4 regions of the Micromonospora sp. NPDC048907 genome follow, and region 1 is predicted to be linked to each of the others. Evidence: riboswitches for the same ligand, from Rfam matches in the RefSeq annotation. Region 1 holds a riboswitch; each other region holds the start of a gene.
The links. Region 1 has a riboswitch for cyclic di-AMP ahead of ACZ6PY_RS02735 (coiled-coil domain-containing protein). Riboswitches for the same ligand answer to the same signal wherever they lie in the genome.
Positions count from the first base shown of each region.

Region 1 (4,200 bases):
TGCGTGTGACCGTGGGTGCCGAGGCCGCCTCCGTCGCCGGCCGGCTGACCAGGGCGTTTTCGCGCGAGGACGAGGTGAGGATCAGTGTCGCCGACCACTCCCGAGCAGGCGCTCGCCGAGCTCTACGCCGGTAACCACCGGTTCGTCACCGGCGCCCCGCGCCATCCCAACCAGGACGCCGGACACCGGGCGGCCGTCGCCGACGGCCAGCACCCGTTCGCCGTGATCGTCGGCTGCTCCGACTCGCGGCTCGCCGCCGAGATCATCTTCGACCGGGGCCTCGGTGATCTCTTCGTGGTCCGCACCGCCGGCCACACCGCCGGCCCCGAGGTGCTCGGCAGCGTGGAATACGCGGTGACCGTGCTGGGCACCCCGCTCGTGGTGGTGCTAGGCCACGACTCGTGCGGCGCGGTCCAGGCCGCCCGCGATTCGGTCCGCACCGGCACGTCGCCGTCCGGGCACCTCGGCGCGGTGGTGGACGCCGTCGCGCCCAGCCTGCTCCGGGCCGGCCGGGAGGGCGTCGAGGACCTCGACGGGATCGTCGACATCCACATCGCCCAGACCGTGGAGACGATGCTCGCCCGGTCTGTCGTCCTCGCGGACGCGGTTGCCGCCGGGCGGTGCACGGTGGTCGGCCTGTCGTACCGGCTCAGCGCCGGCGAGGTGCGCACCGTGGCACAGGCCCCGACCGGCGCGCCCGCCATCCCGGTGCCCGCCCCGGCCGCGCCCGCGGACCCGGCGCTCGCCACCTGACGGCCGTCAGGAGACGTCGAAGGGGCCGGCCCGCGCGTCGCGGGCCGGCCCCTTTCGGCGTACGTCGTCAGAGCAGCGACATGTGCACGTGGTCGGTGTGGTCGGAGGGCCCGCTGTAGGACTTCCAGCCGGTGGCCGGGAACCAGATCTGCCGGTTCCAGATCACGTAGTAGATGCCCAGCCGGTCCGCGTTGCGGATGAGGAAGGCGGCGACGTTGTTGCCGTACATCCGCTGGTCCTTCGTGCGCCACGAGGAGAAGCCGCTCTTCTGCAACGACCAGTCGCAGGCCCGGCCCTTCGGGTGCTCGAACGGCCCGCCGTTGCGGTGGCAGCCCACGAAGCGGTTGAAGCCGGCCCGCTTGACCTCCTTGTACGCGTGCAGCGTGCGCGGGGTGACGCAGCCCGAGGTGGTCGGGTCGTTCTCGCTGCACGACTCCGGCTTCCAGTCGCCGTCCGAGGTGCGGCCCGGGCCGACGCGGGCCACCGGCGAGGTGGCCGAGACCAGGCCGCCGGTGAAGCCGATCCCGCCGACCAGCTTCAGCGCCTTCTCCGTCTCGGCCTTCTCGCGGGCCATCGCGTTCTTCTGCTTCTCCTGCTCGCGGACCTCGATGTCGAGCGCGATCTTGGCCTGCTCGGCGCGGGTCTTCGCGGCGTTGATGGCGGCGAGCTTCTGCGAGTTCAGCAGGTTCAGCTCGTCGAGGGCGGCCGCCCGCCGGACGAACGAGTCGGGCGTGTTGCTCTCCATCAGCATGGCCATGGCGCCCATCCGGCCGGTGCGGTAGGACTGCGCCGCGATCTGGGCCACCTGCGGGCTCAGCGCGTCGAGCTCGCTCTGCGCCGCCTTGACCTCGAGGGCGAGCTGGAGCTGACGCTTGCGCGACGTGTCGAGCTTCGCCTTGGCCTGGAGGTACGCCCGGTTGGCGGCGTCGATGGCCTCGGTGATGAGGGGGTCGTCCTCCTCCTCGGAGTGCCCCGAGGGGGTGGGGGTGCTCGGAGCGGCCGTCGCCGGGGTCGGCCCCGCCAGCACGGTGATCGCGGCCAGCACGGCCACCACGGGGGTCAGCCAGCGGCGCAGGGGTGCCGTCACAGTGTTCCCTTCCGTCGGCCGCCGACCGGGTTAGCTGACGGGTTCGGGACGGAAGTGGCCCCTACCGCTCGCGCGGATTCACCCCATGTACCTGGTTCCCCGGCTCGCCCGCGGGCGATTGGGCGGCGGCACCGCTGGCGCCGGTGCGCGCCTTCGGCGGTGACCGGCAGCGAGGTTACCCGAGAGTCCTCCCGGTGTTCTACGTCCGGAAGCCGACCAATAGCGAGAATTCGTCCTCGCCCTGCGTGACCAGGATCGCGTTTGAGATCCGCCGTCACGCTGCGGAGTGTCACCATGCGGCCTGCGTGCTCCCGGTGCCGCCCGGGGAGATCCGCCGGGCCGGTCAGCCCCGCTTCATGAGGCGGCCGACGGCGGCCATCATCTCGGTGGCCATCTCGTCGGCGCGGCCCTCGGCGGCGCCCTCGTGCATGCAGTGCCGGGCGTGCCCGTCGAGCAGGCCGAGGCCGACCTTGTCGAGCGCGGCCTGGATGGCGGAGATCTGCGTCAGCACGTCGATGCAGTAACGGTCGTCCTCGACCATCTTCTCGATGCCGCGAACCTGGCCCTCGATGCGGCGGAGCCGCGCGAGGAGCTGGTCCTTGCTGGCGGTGTAGCCCCGGGTCGGGGTCGTCGGTGCGGTCATGACGCCAAGGATAGCGTACCCCTCGGGGGTATGGTACGGTCGTCTCGTGGCCGATACCCCCACCGGGTAACGGTAACGGGAGCGGCGGAAAGGGAGGATGCGCGATGGTCACCACCACGTACCAGGTGCAGGGCATGACCTGCGGGCACTGCGTCAACTCGGTGAGCGCCGAGGTGAGCGCGCTGCCGGGCGTCACCGACGTCCAGGTCGACCTGGCCTCCGGCCGGGTCACCGTCACCAGCCGGAGCCCGCTGGACACGGACACCGTCCGCGCCGCCGTCGACGAGGCCGGTTACGACCTCGTCGGGGCGTGACGGTTCCGCGGACCCGAAGGAACCGAGGTGCCCCGATGAACACGGCGACGAAGCTGAGCGGCTTCGCCCTCGGGCTCGCGGCGGTGTTCGGCACGGCGTACGGGGTCGGCCACCTGGCCGGCCCCGTCACCCCGGCCGCCGAGACCCGCCACGACGCCACCGACGCCGGACACGACTCCGGCGCGTCCGACCACGGCGACGGAGGCCACGCGGCCATCGCCACCGCCCACCTGCCCGGCGGGCTGCTCGTCTCCGACCGCGGCTACACGCTCCAGCCGGTGACCGCCCCCGCGAGCGAGTTCGCCTTCCGGATCACCGGCCCGGACGGCCGGCCCGTCACCCGCTACGACGTGGCCCACGACAAGCGCATGCACCTGATCGTGGCCCGCCGCGACCTCTCCGGATTCCGGCACGTCCACCCCGAGCTGGCCGCCGACGGTACCTGGCGGGTCGCCTCGCCGCTCGCCGGACCCGGCGTCTGGCGGGCGTTCGCCGACTTCACCCCGACCGGCGGCGAGCCGCTCACCCTCGGGGTCGACGTCACCGTCCCCGGCGCGCTGGAGCACCGGCCGCTGCCCGCGCCGGTGACCCGCACCACGGTCGACGGCTACACGGTCACCCTCACCGGCGCCCCGCAGCCCGGACGGACCAGCCGGCTCACCCTGACCGTCAGCCGTGACGGCCGGCCCGTCACCGACCTTCAGCCCTACCTCGGGGCGTACGGGCACCTGGTGGCGCTGCGCCAGGGCGACCTGGCGTACCTGCACGTGCACCCGGAGGGCGCGCCCGGCGACGGGCGGACCCCGGCCGGGCCGGCGGTCACCTTCGCCGCCGAGGTGCCCTCGTCCGGCGCGTACCGTCTCTACCTGGACTTCCGGCACGGCGACGCGGTGCACACCGCCGAGTTCACCGTGCTGGCCGGGGACCAGGCCACGCCGGCGCCCGCCGCGCCGGCCCCCACGACCGCACCGACTCCGGACGCCGGCCACGGCACCCCGGGGCACGGGCACAACTGACCGGAGGTGACGCGATGACATCCGCGAAGTCCCTGCCGGTCGCGCCGCACCTGATCGAACTCGCGATCGGCGGCATGACCTGCGCCTCCTGCGCCGCCCGGATCGAGAAGAAGCTCAACCGGATGGACGGCGTGGAGGCCACGGTCAACTACGCCACCGAGAAGGCCACCGTCCGGTACGCCGACGAGGTCAGCCCGGCCGAGCTGATCGCCACCGTGGAGAAGACCGGCTACACGGCCGTCGTCCCGCCGCCGCCCGCGCAGGTCGCCGCCGGGGCGCCGGCCGAGCCGGTGGACGAGCTGCGCGGGCTGCGTACCCGGTTGTGGGTGTCGGCCGTGCTGACCGTGCCGGTGATCGTGCTGGCCATGGTGCCGGCCTGGCAGTTCG
Region 1 is NZ_JBVJHI010000001.1:545,020-549,219, forward strand. It holds gene ACZ6PY_RS02730 (carbonic anhydrase) at 85-753, shown strand; gene ACZ6PY_RS02735 (coiled-coil domain-containing protein) at 821-1,840, opposite strand; cyclic di-AMP (ydaO/yuaA leader) riboswitch at 1,845-1,975, opposite strand; gene ACZ6PY_RS02740 (metal-sensitive transcriptional regulator) at 2,184-2,483, opposite strand; gene ACZ6PY_RS02745 (heavy-metal-associated domain-containing protein) at 2,588-2,797, shown strand; gene ACZ6PY_RS02750 (hypothetical protein) at 2,833-3,813, shown strand; gene ACZ6PY_RS02755 (heavy metal translocating P-type ATPase) at 3,828-4,200, shown strand, end outside.

Region 2 (4,200 bases), on a different contig from region 1:
ACCGACCCGAAGGCGGCGGCGCGCTGGGCCACCCGGGCCCGCTACCTGGGCGACTTCCCGGCCGAGTCGTACGCCGAGGTGTTCCTCGACGCCGCCCGCCGGCAGCTCGCGCCGGCACCGACCGCGCCCGCCCCGCGCGACGGCTCGCCGGTCCCCTCCCCCGCCGCCTGACGGACGGTCAGAGGTACGCGTCGAGCAGGGCGAGCACCGCCGCCGGATCCTCGACGTGCGCGTTGTGGCCCAGGCCCGGCAGGGTGGCGACCGGGACGCCCAGTTCCTTGAGCTGCGCGTCGGTCACCATCGGGTCGTGCTCCCCACGGGCCAGCAGCACGGGGACGTCGATGGCGGCGAGCAGCGCCGGCAGCCGGGGCTCCCCCACCGCGAAGGCCGCCGGGTCCATGGCGAGCCGCCACCGGCCGTCCTCGCGGCGCAGCCCCGCCTCCACCACGGGGTGGTCGGGGGCGAACAGCCCGGCCAGCCCGGAGACCCGCAGGTAACGGCGGGCCGCCTCGTCCCGGGTGGCGAACCAGGTCACCGGCCGGGCGGCCAGCTCGCGGGTCTTCTCCAGGTCGGCCGGGGACCAGACGGCCTTGATGCCGAGCCCGACCACCGCGTCGACCGGCAGGCGCCGCGACCGCGCGGCCAGCGCCAGCGCCACCACCCCGCCGAGGGAGTGGCCGAGCAGCACGAGCCGGTCCCGGGGGCCGAGCCGCTCGGCCACCGGGCCGAACCCCTCGACCACCCGCCGGGCCAGGGCCTCGAAGGAGTATTCCGGCAGCGGGGGCGACCAGCCGTGCCCGGCCAGGTCGGGGGCGAGCCAGCGCCCCGCCCAGTGACGCTCCAGCAGCGGCGCCCACGGCAGCCACACCTCACCGGTGGCGCCCATGCCGTGCAGCAGCAGCAGCTGGCGGGTACCCGTCTCGTCGGCCATAGGGCGCAGTGTGCCACCGGACGGACACGACGCGCGAGAGCAGCCGGCACGACGACGTCGGGCACCGGCTCGGTGGAGCCGGTGCCCGACGGGGATGGGTGCGATCAGGCGGAGTAGCCGCGGGTGGCCGCCCAGTTCGCCAGGTCGATGGTGCTGACCCAGTACGCGGGCAGCGCCGGGTTCGCCGAGTCGGCGATCCGGACGGTCCGGCCGTCGCTCTTGTAGCCGACCACGGCGATGTAGTGGCCGCCCGGGAAGGAGTGCCAGCCGCCGTCGGTGTCGGTGGCGTCGCCGGCCACGTTGACCACCACGCCCCGGCCGTCGGTGATCGCCCTGACCACGTCCGCCTGGAGCTGGTCGATCTCGGCGGGGCTCGCCGAGCCGCCGAACATGTGGGTCCGGTACGGGTTGCCCTTGACCATCTGGTTCAGGCCGCGGGTGGTGTCCTCGGCCGAGTTGGTGCCGCTCTCGGTGGTGCCGAGCGGGCCGGCCATCGCTTCCTGGGTGGTCTCGACGCCGCTCGCGCTGAGCGCGTTCCGCACCGCGGCCGGGCCGCAGTTCCAGTACTGGGTCTGCGCCTGGTACTCGTAGTCGAGGACCTTGGTCGACGGCGGCTTCGGCTTCGCCTTCGGGGTGGTGTCCGGGTCGGTGGTGGCCTTGGCCGCGGCCTTCGCGACCGACGGCGACGCGCTCGGCGAGGCGGACGGCGACGGGATGGCGACCCGGGCCTCGCCCCGGCTGGCGACCTCACCGAGCCGCGAGCCCAGCTCGGCGACCGCGGCGGTGTTCTCCCGGTGGACCGGGGCCTCGTCGGTGGCGGTGAGGGCGGCGCCGGCGCCGCCGGCCAGCACGAGCGCGGCGGCCGAGCCGGCGAGAATCTGGTACGGGCGCTCGGTCACGAGACGCCGCAGCTGACGCTTCAGGTGATGCTTCACGGGTTCCTCCACGGAGCGTGCGCGGCACACGCCGGCCCCACGCACGGAGGAGCTCACGCGCGCTGGCGGGGCGGCGGGTCGCCGCGGAAGGGGAGCGCCCGGGGGCCGGGCGGTCGGGGAGTGGCCGGGTCAGGTCGCCGTCAGGCGAGCGCCGGCACCACGATGCCGTGGAGGCGGGGGGACGAGCGGGGGGTGGTGAGCACGAGGAATAGCACTCCTTCCGTGGCCGCCGACCGGGTTAGCTGACGGATTCGGGCGGGAAGTACGCCCTACCGCGGGCCCGTGGCCCGCGGATTCACCCCGGTGTTGCTGTGGGTCCCCGGTTCGTGAAGGCACGATTAGGCGGGTCGGCGCGGCGTCGCCACTTGCGATCGGAAACCGCTCCGGACGCGCCGACACTACCGGTGGGTACCTCTCCTGCCAAGCGCTCCCACCTGCGTAAACCTCGTGCACCGCTACGGATTTCGGAACAGTCGGTCACTCACTTCACTCAATGGGACGAGCAGTTACGGTGGCGCCGCGCGGCGGAAAGCGGACATCCGGTGGCGGCCGGCCCGGGATTGCGGTCATCGATCGGCCAACCTGTCCCCTGGTGACCGTTTCCGGGATGGCCGTGACCGGGCTCACCACATTTCGGATAACAATTCGGTCGACGCCGCTCCGTCCCGGCGGCACCGGCGTGCCGCCGTCCCGGGCGGTGTCGTCGCGAGCGGGTCCGGGTCAGCCGGCCCGGGCGGGGCGCCAGCGGGCGCCGGGCACCGCGGCCGGCGCCGGGACCGGGAGCCGGGTCGTCGCCGCGTCGTCGCGGCCCTCCACCGCCGCGACCGGGTCCTCGGCACGGCCGGGGCGGAGCGCGGTGGCCGCCGCGTAGGACTCGGCGGAGAGCGTTCGCGCCGCCTCGGCCGCGAGCTCGGCGTCCCGCCAGGCCCGCCGCTCCCGCTCCGCGGCCGCCGCCCAGGCCGCCCGGCGGCTCTCGCGTACCGCCCGGGCCAGGACGATCTCCTGCTCGGCCGGGTGCCGGCGCGGGTCCCACCCGTTGCGGCGGGCCAGCACGTCCGCGAGCTGCCGCGCGCTCAGGTCGCCCCGCCAGTGCGCGGTCATCGCCGCGTGGTGCAGCCAGCGCTCCCGGGCCGCGTACTCGGCCGGGGTGCGCGGGGTGTGCGGCGCGGGCAGGGCGGCGGCCGGAGCCAGGCGGCGGGCGCCGGCCTCGGCCTCGTCGTACGCCCGCCAGGCCCGGTCGGCCTCGTCCTGGGCGGTGAGCCACTGCTCCCGGCGCCGCCGGGCGGTCTGCGCGGCACCGGCGGCGGCCACCGCCACCTCGTCGGCGTAGCGGCGCAGGTCGGCCCGGCGCGCGGCCGCCTCCACGGCCGGGTCGGGGGCCGCGTCGGAGGCGCCGTCCCGCTCCGGGCGGGCGACCAGCACGGCGAGCAGGCCGAGGGCGAGCAGGAGCAGGGCCGACCAGATGGCGGCGGCCTCGGGCACCTCGGTCAGGAAATGGTAGAGAACGGTCTGCGGCATGGTCGGCACCTCACGGGAGAAAACGTGGTGGAGAGGTGTCCGCACGACCCGCGGCGGCGGGGGCGGCGGCAACGGGTGCCGCCGGGCCGCCCGGCGGGCGGGGTGCGGGGGTGAGGTTCGGTGCGTGCGGCGGGCGCGGGCCGTCGGCCGGCGGGCGGGTCAGCGGGCGGGCGGGGCCCGGGAGCCGACGGTGGCCGGGACCAGCCCGGTGAGGGCGAGCGGCCGGTCCGCGGCGCGGGTCACCGCCGCGGGCGCCGCCGGCCAGGGCTGACCCGCCGGCAGGGCCGGCGCGTCGACGGCTTCGCCCCGGATGTCCTGGCCGGTGCCGGCGGTGGCGGGGCCAGCCGCGACCCGGAGCTGCCCGGCGGCGTCGGCGCGCAGGGGCAGACCCTCGGCGGAGGCCGCCACGGTCGCCGCCACCGGTGCGGTCGCGGCCGGTGCGGTCGCGGCCGGTGCGGTCACGGCCGGTGCGGTCGCGGCCGGTGCGGTCGCGGCCGGTGCGGTCGCCACCGGCGCGGTCGCAGGTGCGCCGAGCGGCAGCGTGGTCGCGCCGAAGGAGCAGGCGACGAGCACGGCCAGCGTGGCCAGCATCCGGGCGGTCCAGCGCGCCACCCACCACAAGGGACAGGTGAGCGCGATGGGCAGCACGGGTACAAACTACCGCCGATGACGCCACATCGCACCGTCGCGCGGGCGTGTCGCGGCGGCTCAGCCCGGGTCGCGCCGCCCGGCGTACTCGACGCTTCTGGCCGGGGCCTCGGGGGCCGCGCGGGGGGCGGGCACGCGCGGCGCCGGCGCGGTGGCGCCCGGCGCCCG
Region 2 is NZ_JBVJHI010000008.1:165,255-169,454, reverse strand. It holds gene ACZ6PY_RS26065 (CDP-glycerol glycerophosphotransferase family protein) at 1-171, shown strand, start outside; gene ACZ6PY_RS26060 (alpha/beta fold hydrolase) at 179-931, opposite strand; gene ACZ6PY_RS26055 (C39 family peptidase) at 1,036-1,878, opposite strand; cyclic di-AMP (ydaO/yuaA leader) riboswitch at 2,079-2,221, opposite strand; gene ACZ6PY_RS26050 (hypothetical protein) at 2,587-3,384, opposite strand; gene ACZ6PY_RS26045 (hypothetical protein) at 3,544-4,032, opposite strand; gene ACZ6PY_RS26040 (acyltransferase family protein) at 4,093-4,200, opposite strand, start outside.
Region 2: another riboswitch for cyclic di-AMP. It lies ahead of ACZ6PY_RS26055 (C39 family peptidase); the one in region 1 lies ahead of ACZ6PY_RS02735 (coiled-coil domain-containing protein).

Region 3 (4,200 bases), 460 kb from region 1:
GCCGATGATGTGCTGCCGGTCCAGCGGGATCTGGAACTTCAGCGCCAGGTGCCGGACCAGCTTGGCCGAGGCCCGGTACATCGCCTCGGTGTACCAGGTGCCGTGCCCGGCGAAGCCCTCGTGCTCCAGGCCGATGGACTTGGCGTTGACGTACCAGTTGCCGGCGTGCCAGCCGACGTCCTTGGCCTTGATGTGCTGGGCCACGTAGCCGTCCACCGAGCGCAGCGTGTAGTGCCAGCCCAGGTAGGTCGGGTCCTTCACCAGGTCCACGCTCGGGCCGAAGTAGCCCTCGGTGTCGTGGATGACGATGTATTCGATCTTCTGCTGGGCCGGCCGGTTGCCGAGGTCGTGGTTGCCGTAGTCGCCGGAGCCCGGGCCGTACTGCTCGTAGGGGGCCGGGATCCACTCGCAGGCGAGCCGGACCGGGCACTCCAGGCCGTCCGGCCGCTCGGCCCGGCGCAGGCCGAGCCGGTGCAGCCCGGACTGGTCGGGCTTCACCGCGGTGGCGGCCAGGGTCACCCGCTGGCCGTCGTCGGTGGTCCGGGTCGCGCCCAGGCCGAGCTGGTCGTAGACCTCGTCGGCGAAGGCCGCCGCCGCGTCCTCGGTGTCCGCGCCGGAGTAGCGGGCCACCGCGCCGTACCAGGCCGCCGGGTCGGTGCCGGCGCCGACCGGCGAGCCCAACTGCTTCTGGTACGAGGCGAGCAGCGCCGCCCCGCCCCGGATGTTGGCGGCCGCGTCCGTGCGCAGCGTCTCCTCGGCGAGGCCGGTGAGCGCCGCGGCGGCGTCGAGCGTCTGCAGGGACGCCTGCGGCAGCACGTCCTCCGCCGGTGCGGCCGAGGGGGCCGGGTTGAGGGTGAGCGGCCGCGAGTCGTCGCCCCGCGGGTCCTCGTCCTCGCTGACGTGGCCGCTGGCCGGCGTCGCGAGGACGTGCTGGGCGTCGGTGAGGTGCATCGGGCCGTAGCCGCCGCTGGTGCTCGGCTGGCCGGGGTGGGTGTCCCAGCGCGACTCCAGGTACGAGACGCCGAGCAGGACGCTCTGCGGCACGCCGTACTCCGCCGCGGCGGCGGCATACTGATCCTGGCGGTCGGTGGCGGGTTGGGCGGTGAGCGGTTGGGCGGCCACCGGGCCGGTCGCCACGAGTGCGGTGGCAGCGGCGACGGCTGCTGCCAGCAGCATCCGTCTGCCCGACGGCGGGGGTGAGAGGTGCATCGAACCTCCAGACAGGGATGGGGGTCACTGCGTCCCCACCCTCACCCCGCGCGCGGTCCGGGTCAATACCTTTCCGATGGGTAATCTCCGCTGAAAGAATCTTTCGGGTACGGAGTGTCACGGCGTCTCGGGTTGCGGAACGATAACGGTGCTCTCTACTCTGGTCAATCGTCGGCCGCGAGCTTCACCGTCCAACCCGGGTGGTGACGGTCCGACACCGCCGAGTCGCCTCCGGGCGAGCCGGGGACCCAGGTAACTGGGGTGAATCCGCAGCCACTGCGGTAGGGCGCCTCCCTTCCCGCCCGAACCCGTCAGCTAACCCGGTAGGCGGCCAGGAAGAAGGAGTACGGAAGCCCGGTGGCACACCATGCCCCGCGGCCACCGTCGGTCCGGTCGGTCGACCGGTCGACGGCTGCGCCGCGTTCCCGCTGGTCCCGTTGCACCACCGCCCTCGCCGCCCTGGTCGGCACCGCCGTCGTCCTGACCGGCGGCGCCACGGCGGCACACGCCGAACCGTCGGTCACCGAGATCGAGCGCCAGATCGACCAGGACTGGAACAAGCTCGAACCGGTCATCGAACAGGTCAACGCCACGCGCGAGCAGCTCGCCGCCAAGCGGAAGCAGGCCGCCGCGCTGGGCAGGCAGATCGCCCCGCTCCAGGCCCGGGTGGACGCCGCCCTCGGTCAGGTGGGCGGGCTCGCCGCCGACGCCTACAAGGGCGACAACAACCTCTCCACCGTCAACGCACTGCTCGGCAGCCGGTCGCCGAGCGAGCTGGTCGACGGCCTCGCGCTGCTCGACCGGTTCGCGAACCGCCAGCAGGAGCAGGTGCGGACCGTCGCCGAGCTGCGCGACCAGCTGGCCGCCAAGAAGCAGCCGCTGGACGAGATGATCACTGAGCTGGCGCGCACCGAGGCCCAGCTCGCGGCCAAGAAGAAGCAGATCGACGCCGAGATCGTCAAGCTGCAGAAGCTGCGCCTCAAGGTCTACGGCAACGGCGGCGGCGGTCCGCTGCGCCCGGCGCCCTGCCCCGCCGGTTACCCCGGTGGCCCGGCCGGCGTCGCGGTCAAGTTCGCCTGCGCCCAGATCGGCAAGATCTACGTCTGGGGCGCCGCCGGCCCGGACCACTACGACTGCTCGGGCCTCACCATGGCGGCCTGGGCCAAGGCCGGCGTCTCGCTGCCGCACAACGCCCGGCAGCAGCACGACGTGACCAGGCGGGTGAGCCGGAGCGAACTGCGCGCCGGTGACCTCGTCTTCTACTACAGCGACCTGCACCACGTCGGGATGTACGTGGGCGACGGCTGGGTGGTGCACGCCTCCCAGTCCGGCAAGCCGATCACGATGAAGCGCGTCGACGACGGCCAGATCAACAGCTACGGCCGCCCGGGCTGACCGGTCCGCAGGGGCTCCCGCGCCGCGGGGGCCCCTGCGCCGTTCCGGCGTGCCGGTCGGTCAGCGGGTCGGCCAGGTGCGCCAGCTCTGCCAGGAGCGGCTCGGGGTCGGGCCGCGCTGGCCCTGGTAGCGCGAGCCGTACACCGCCGAGCCGTACGGGTGCTCGGCCGGCGAGGACAGCCGGAAGATGCAGAGCTGGCCGATCTTCATGCCCGGCCAGAGCGTGATCGGCAGGTTCGCCACGTTGGACAGCTCCAGCGTGACGTGACCGGAGAAGCCCGGGTCGATGAAGCCGGCGGTCGAGTGGGTGAGCAGGCCGAGCCGGCCCAGCGAGCTCTTGCCCTCCAGCCGCCCGGCGAGCTGGTCGCCCAGCGAGATCACTTCCAGCGTGGAGGCGAGCACGAACTCCCCCGGGTGCAGCACGAACGGCTGGCCCTCGGGCACCTCCACCATCGAGGTGAGGTCGTCCTGCTGCACGGACGGGTCGATGTGCGTGTAGAGGTGGTTGTTGAAGACCCGGAACAAGCGGTCCAGACGTACGTCGATGCTGGACGGCTGCACCAGCGTGGGCTCGAAGGGCTCCAGCGCGAGCGTGCCCGCCTTGATCTCGGAGACCAGGTCGCGGTCGGAGAGCAGCATCGGAACACCATAGCGACCGGTACGGGTGACCTGCATGTCGGACTACATCTTCGTACACCTGTTCGATAGAATGTCCGCATGGCTTCCTGGTCCGAATTCGCCGCCGACGAGCCCCGACTCGCCGACGAGATCCGCCTCCTGTTGCAGCAGTACGGGCCGGGTTTCGGCTACCTCGCCACGGTCCGCGCCGACGGCGGCCCGCGCGTGCACCCGGTCTCCCCGGTCATCACCGACGACGGGCTCTGGTGCTTCGTCATCGACTCGCCCAAGCGTCGCGACCTCGAACGCGACGGCCGCTACGCGCTGCACTCCTTCCCGCCGGAGGAGAGCGACGACGAGGCCTACGTGGCCGGCCGGGCCATCCCGGTGACCGACCCGGCGACCGTCGCCCGGGTGGCCCGGATCGGCCGGGCCGCGCCGCAGGGCGACTGGCGCCTGTTCGAGTTCACCGTCGACGTGGCGATGCTGACCCGGCGCGACCAGGTGGCCAGCCCCGGCACCGGCCGGCCCGAGGTGCGCGTCTGGCTCGATCCGGGGGCCAGCGCCCCGGCCCGGCGTGACCCGCTCGCCCCGGAGGGCCGGCGCGGCCGGCACGGCTTCGACACCCGCCGCACGGCGGCCTGACTCCGCACCCGTCGGGATCCGGCCCCAACAAAGCCGGCGCCGGCCCCGTCCGAGGACGGGACCGGCGCCGGCGTGTGGTGCGCGGCGGTCAGGCCGCGCGGTACGCGTTCCAGGCGGTCAGCATGCGGCTCGCCTGACCAGCGGTGAACTGGTACATGCACGAGTCGTAGGTGTAGTCCATGAAGTTGGTGATCGGGTCCTTGCCGGCGGTGGTGCAGGTGTCGCGGCCGGTCGGGCACTCGTAGGCCGGCGAGGCCTCGGCCGGGGTGTCGGAGACGCTGTCACCCGAGCCGGAGCACCCACCCTGGAAGGTGTGGTAGAGGTTCAGCCAGT
Region 3 is NZ_JBVJHI010000001.1:83,960-88,159, forward strand. It holds gene ACZ6PY_RS00425 (N-acetylmuramoyl-L-alanine amidase) at 1-1,176, opposite strand, end outside; cyclic di-AMP (ydaO/yuaA leader) riboswitch at 1,418-1,553, shown strand; gene ACZ6PY_RS00430 (C40 family peptidase) at 1,567-2,604, shown strand; gene dcd (dCTP deaminase) at 2,665-3,243, opposite strand; gene ACZ6PY_RS00440 (pyridoxamine 5'-phosphate oxidase family protein) at 3,322-3,867, shown strand; gene ACZ6PY_RS00445 (zinc metalloprotease) at 3,956-4,200, opposite strand, start outside.
Region 3: another riboswitch for cyclic di-AMP. It lies ahead of ACZ6PY_RS00430 (C40 family peptidase); the one in region 1 lies ahead of ACZ6PY_RS02735 (coiled-coil domain-containing protein).

Region 4 (4,200 bases), on a different contig from region 1:
CGACGGCAGCCAGGTCCAGATCGGCAAGAACACCTCGGGCCAGTGGATCGGCTCGCTCGACGTGGTGGCCCACGAGATCGGCCACGGCATCGACGACCACACGCCGGGCGGCATCTCCGGCGGCGGCACGCAGGAGTTCGTCGCCGACACCTTCGGCGCGGCCACCGAGTGGTTCGCCAACGAGCCGTCCAGCTACGACGCTCCCGACTTCCTGGTCGGCGAGAAGGTCAACCTGGTGGGCAGCGGCCCGATCCGCAACATGTACAACCCGTCGGCGCTCGGCGACCCGAACTGCTACTCCAGCAGCATCCCGGGCACCGAGGTGCACGCCGCGGCGGGCCCCGGCAACCACTGGTTCTACCTGCTGGCCAACGGCAGCAGCCCGACCAACGGCCAGCCGGCCAGCTCCACCTGCAACGGCAGCAGCGTCACCGGCCTGGGCATCCAGAAGGCCATGAAGATCATGTACAACGCGATGCTGCTGAAGACCTCGTCCTCGTCGTACCTGAAGTACCGGGTCTGGACGCTGCAGGCCGCGAAGAACCTCTACCCGACCAGCTGCACCGAGTTCAACGCGGTCAAGGCCGCCTGGACCGCGATCAGCGTGCCGGCGCAGACCGGTGAGGCCACGTGCACGGGCAGCACCCCGACGCCGACCACCACGACCACCCCGCCGTCGGGCAGCTGCACCGGCCAGAAGCTGGCCAACCCCGGCTTCGAGTCGGGCAACGTGAGCTGGAGCGCCAGCTCCGGCGTCATCACGAACGACACCGCCCAGGCCGCGCACGGCGGCTCGTACAAGGCCTGGCTCGACGGCTACGGCTCGACGCACACCGACACCCTCACCCAGTCGGTGTCGATCCCCGCCGGCTGCCGGGCGACGTTGAGCTTCTGGCTGCACATCGACAGCGCGGAGTCGACCACGACCACCGCCTACGACAAGCTGACCGTGAAGGCGGGCAGCACCACGCTGGCCACCTACTCCAACCTCAACAAGGCCACCGGCTACGTGCAGCGGTCCTTCGACGTCTCGTCGCTGGCCGGCACCACCGCCACCATCTCGTTCAGCGGCGTGGAGGACAGCTCCCTGCAGACCTCGTTCGTCGTCGACGACACCTCGCTCACCCTGAGCTGAGCACACCGGAGCGGCCGGCCGTCGTCCTCCCGACGGCCGGCCGCTTCGTCGTCTCCGCCGCGGGACGTGGCCGGTCGGTCGCGGCCGCGGTCAGGCCGGGTGGGTCGCGCGCGGGCCGGCGGCGCCGTCGCGGCGGATCCGGGCCGCGACGCCCTCCATGGCCCGGCTGAACCGCTCCATGTCCCGCGCGGACTGCTCCGGCAGGCCGCCGAGCCGGGCGGCGAGGGCGTCCACGTCCGCCCGGGCCGACGCGCTGACCCGCGCGTCCAGCTCGGTGAGCGCGGCGTTCACGGCCACCACGAGGTGCCCGCACAGGGCTTCCAAGGGCTCCCCGGCCAGCTCCGGGTCGACGGTGAGGGACTCCAGCCGGCCACCCTGGACGGCGACGGCCCGGACCCGGCCGCCGGCCGCGGCGCCCTCGGCGCGGAGCAGCTCGGCCGGCGCGCCGTCGGCGTGCTCGACGGCCCGGGACCGCATCGCGGACAGCGCCTGTTGCGTCCTGGTCAGCAGCTCGTCGAGGCTCGCGGCCGCGGAGAACGAGTCGTTGGTCATATCCGCGCTTTCTTCACGTCTTTCCGAGCACCGTGACGATAGCAACCGGCCCCGACGTGGAACGCCCGGCCGGGGAGCCCCGGCCGGGCGTTCGTGGTGCGGTGGACCGGCCCGCGCGGGCCGGGCCCGGTGGGGCTCAGCGCAGGCGCAGCCTCTGGCCCGGGAAGATCAGACCCGGGTCGGTGCCGACCACGCCCCTGTTGCGCTCGTAGAGGGCGCGCCAACCGCCGGCGACGCCCGTCGCGGCGGCGATCCCGGAGAGGGTGTCCCCGGGCCGGACCAGGTAGCCCCCGGCGCTCGGCGTGGTGCGCCGGGCGCCGTGGGCGGCCGGCCGGTCGCCCCGCGACGACCGGTCCGAGGTGGCCTTCTTCGTCGTGGCCTTCCTCGTCGCGGCCTTCTTCGAGCCCGAGTCGCTGGCCGAGTACCGCTTGGTCGAGCCACCCTTCTTGCCGCACACCGGCCAGGCGCCGATGCCCTGTCCGTCGAGGACCTTCTCGGCGACGGCGATCTGCTCACCGCGGCTGGCCAGGTCGGCCCGGCTGGCGTACCTCTGGCCGCCGTAGCCGTTCCAGGTGCTCCGGGTGAACTGGAGCCCGCCGTAGTAGCCGTTGCCGGTGTTGATGTGCCAGTTGCCGCCGGACTCGCACTGGGCGACGGCGTCCCAGTTGACGCCGGCGGCGCTGGCCGGAGCCGCGGGGCCGAGGAAGGCGGCGGCGCCGGTGGCGGCGCCGACGACGAGAGCCCCGACGGCGGTGCGACGCCGCGCGACCCGTCGATGACGGGCGACGTGTTCAGTTGCCATGTGGTTGTCCTCCACGCCGACGAGGTGAGCTGTCGGGTTCGGGCGAGGAGCCCGGCCGCCGCAGGCGGCTTCACCCCGAGGTGTCGTGCACCGAGGAACGTGTGGGTCCCCCGCTCCCGCCCGAGGTCCAGGTACCACCGGGCCGGCGGCGGGATTAGGCGTTGCCGGCCCGTGGTGTCCGCGATCGCGAACGGACTCGACGTTAGGAACGGTTTGTGACGAACGCCCACTTCTTGTGAAGTTCTTCACCCGGCCGGGCGACGGCCCCGCCCCTCGGCTGCGGAACCGTCGAATCTGTCGTAGCAACCTGGCCATCGCCGAGTTTTCCCAGCTCACGAAGGCTCTTCCGGGGTTCCGGCCGAAGAGGACGGCCGAGCCGCGCCGGGTCCACCGTGGCAAGTGGCCGCGTCGCGTCGCGGATCCCGGAGCCGGTGGGTTCCCCGGTTGCCGCGCGACGCGGAGGGCTACCGTGGGCAGGTTCACGCAAGATCGGCACGAGGCGGCGAGGCATGAGCGACCACGGACACGAGCTGGCCTTCGGCGGCTTCCTCACCCCGAGCGCCGGGCGACCGGAGCAGGTGGTGGCGCGGGCCAAGCTGTGCGAGCAGGCCGGTCTGGACCTGGTGACCTTCCAGGACCACCCGTACCAGCCCGGGTTCCTGGACACCTGGACGCTGATGTCCTTCGTGGCCGCGGCCACCAGTCGCATCACCCTCGCGGGCAACGTGCTCAACCTGCCGTTGCGCCAGCCGGTGGTGCTGGCCCGCAGCGTGGCCAGTCTGGACCTGCTCACCGGCGGCCGGGTGGAGCTGGGGCTCGGCGCCGGCGCGTTCTGGGAGGCGATCGAGGCGGTCGGCGGCCGGCGGCTCTCCCCGGGCGCGGCCGTGGACGCCCTCGACGAGGCGATCCGGGTGATCCGCGAGGTGTGGGACACCGAACGGCGCGGCATGGTCCGGGTCGAGGGCGAGCACTACCGGGTGGTCGGGGCGAAGCGCGGGCCGGCCCCGGCCCACCCCGTGCGGGTCTGGGTCGGCGCGTACAAGCCGCGGATGCTGCGGCTGGTCGGTCGCCGCGCGGACGGCTGGCTGCCGTCGCTGGCGTACCTGCCGAAGGGGCCGGCGGAGCTGCCCGCGTTGAACGCGCTGATCGACGAGGCCGCCGCGGAGGCCGGGCGTGAGCCGGGCGCGGTCCGCCGGCTGCTCAACGTCACCGGCACCTTCGCCCGGTCCTCCGGCGGCTTCCTGGACGGCCCGCCGGAGCAGTGGGTCGAGGAGCTGGCCGGGCTCGCCCTGGACCACGGCGTCGCCACGTTCATCCTCGGCAGCGACGAGCCGCGCGCCGTGCAGCTCTTCGCCCAGGAGGTGGCGCCCGCGGTCCGCGAGCTGGTCGCCGCCGAACGCACCACGCCGGGCAGCCGCGCCCACGCCGTCGAGGAGCAGCAGGCCGCCGCCGCGGCCGGCGGGTCGACCGCACTCGCGGTCACCCCCACCCCCGACCCGGGGGTACGCCTGAGCCCGCGCCGGCTGTGGGACGAGTCCACCCGGCCGGCCGCGCCGCCGGCACCGGCCGGGCACGTCTACAGCCCGCACGGTCAGGCCGCCGGGCAGCACCTGGTGGACGTTCACGACCACCTGCGCCAGGAACTCGCGCAGGTGCGTGACCTGCTCGAACAGGTCAAGCGGGGCGCGGTGGCCCCGGGCGCCGCCCGCGC
Region 4 is NZ_JBVJHI010000004.1:444,008-448,207, forward strand. It holds gene ACZ6PY_RS16015 (M4 family metallopeptidase) at 1-1,135, shown strand, start outside; gene ACZ6PY_RS16020 (YbaB/EbfC family nucleoid-associated protein) at 1,226-1,687, opposite strand; gene ACZ6PY_RS16025 (transglycosylase family protein) at 1,824-2,489, opposite strand; cyclic di-AMP (ydaO/yuaA leader) riboswitch at 2,489-2,660, opposite strand; gene ACZ6PY_RS16030 (LLM class flavin-dependent oxidoreductase) at 2,999-4,200, shown strand, end outside.
Region 4: another riboswitch for cyclic di-AMP. It lies ahead of ACZ6PY_RS16025 (transglycosylase family protein); the one in region 1 lies ahead of ACZ6PY_RS02735 (coiled-coil domain-containing protein).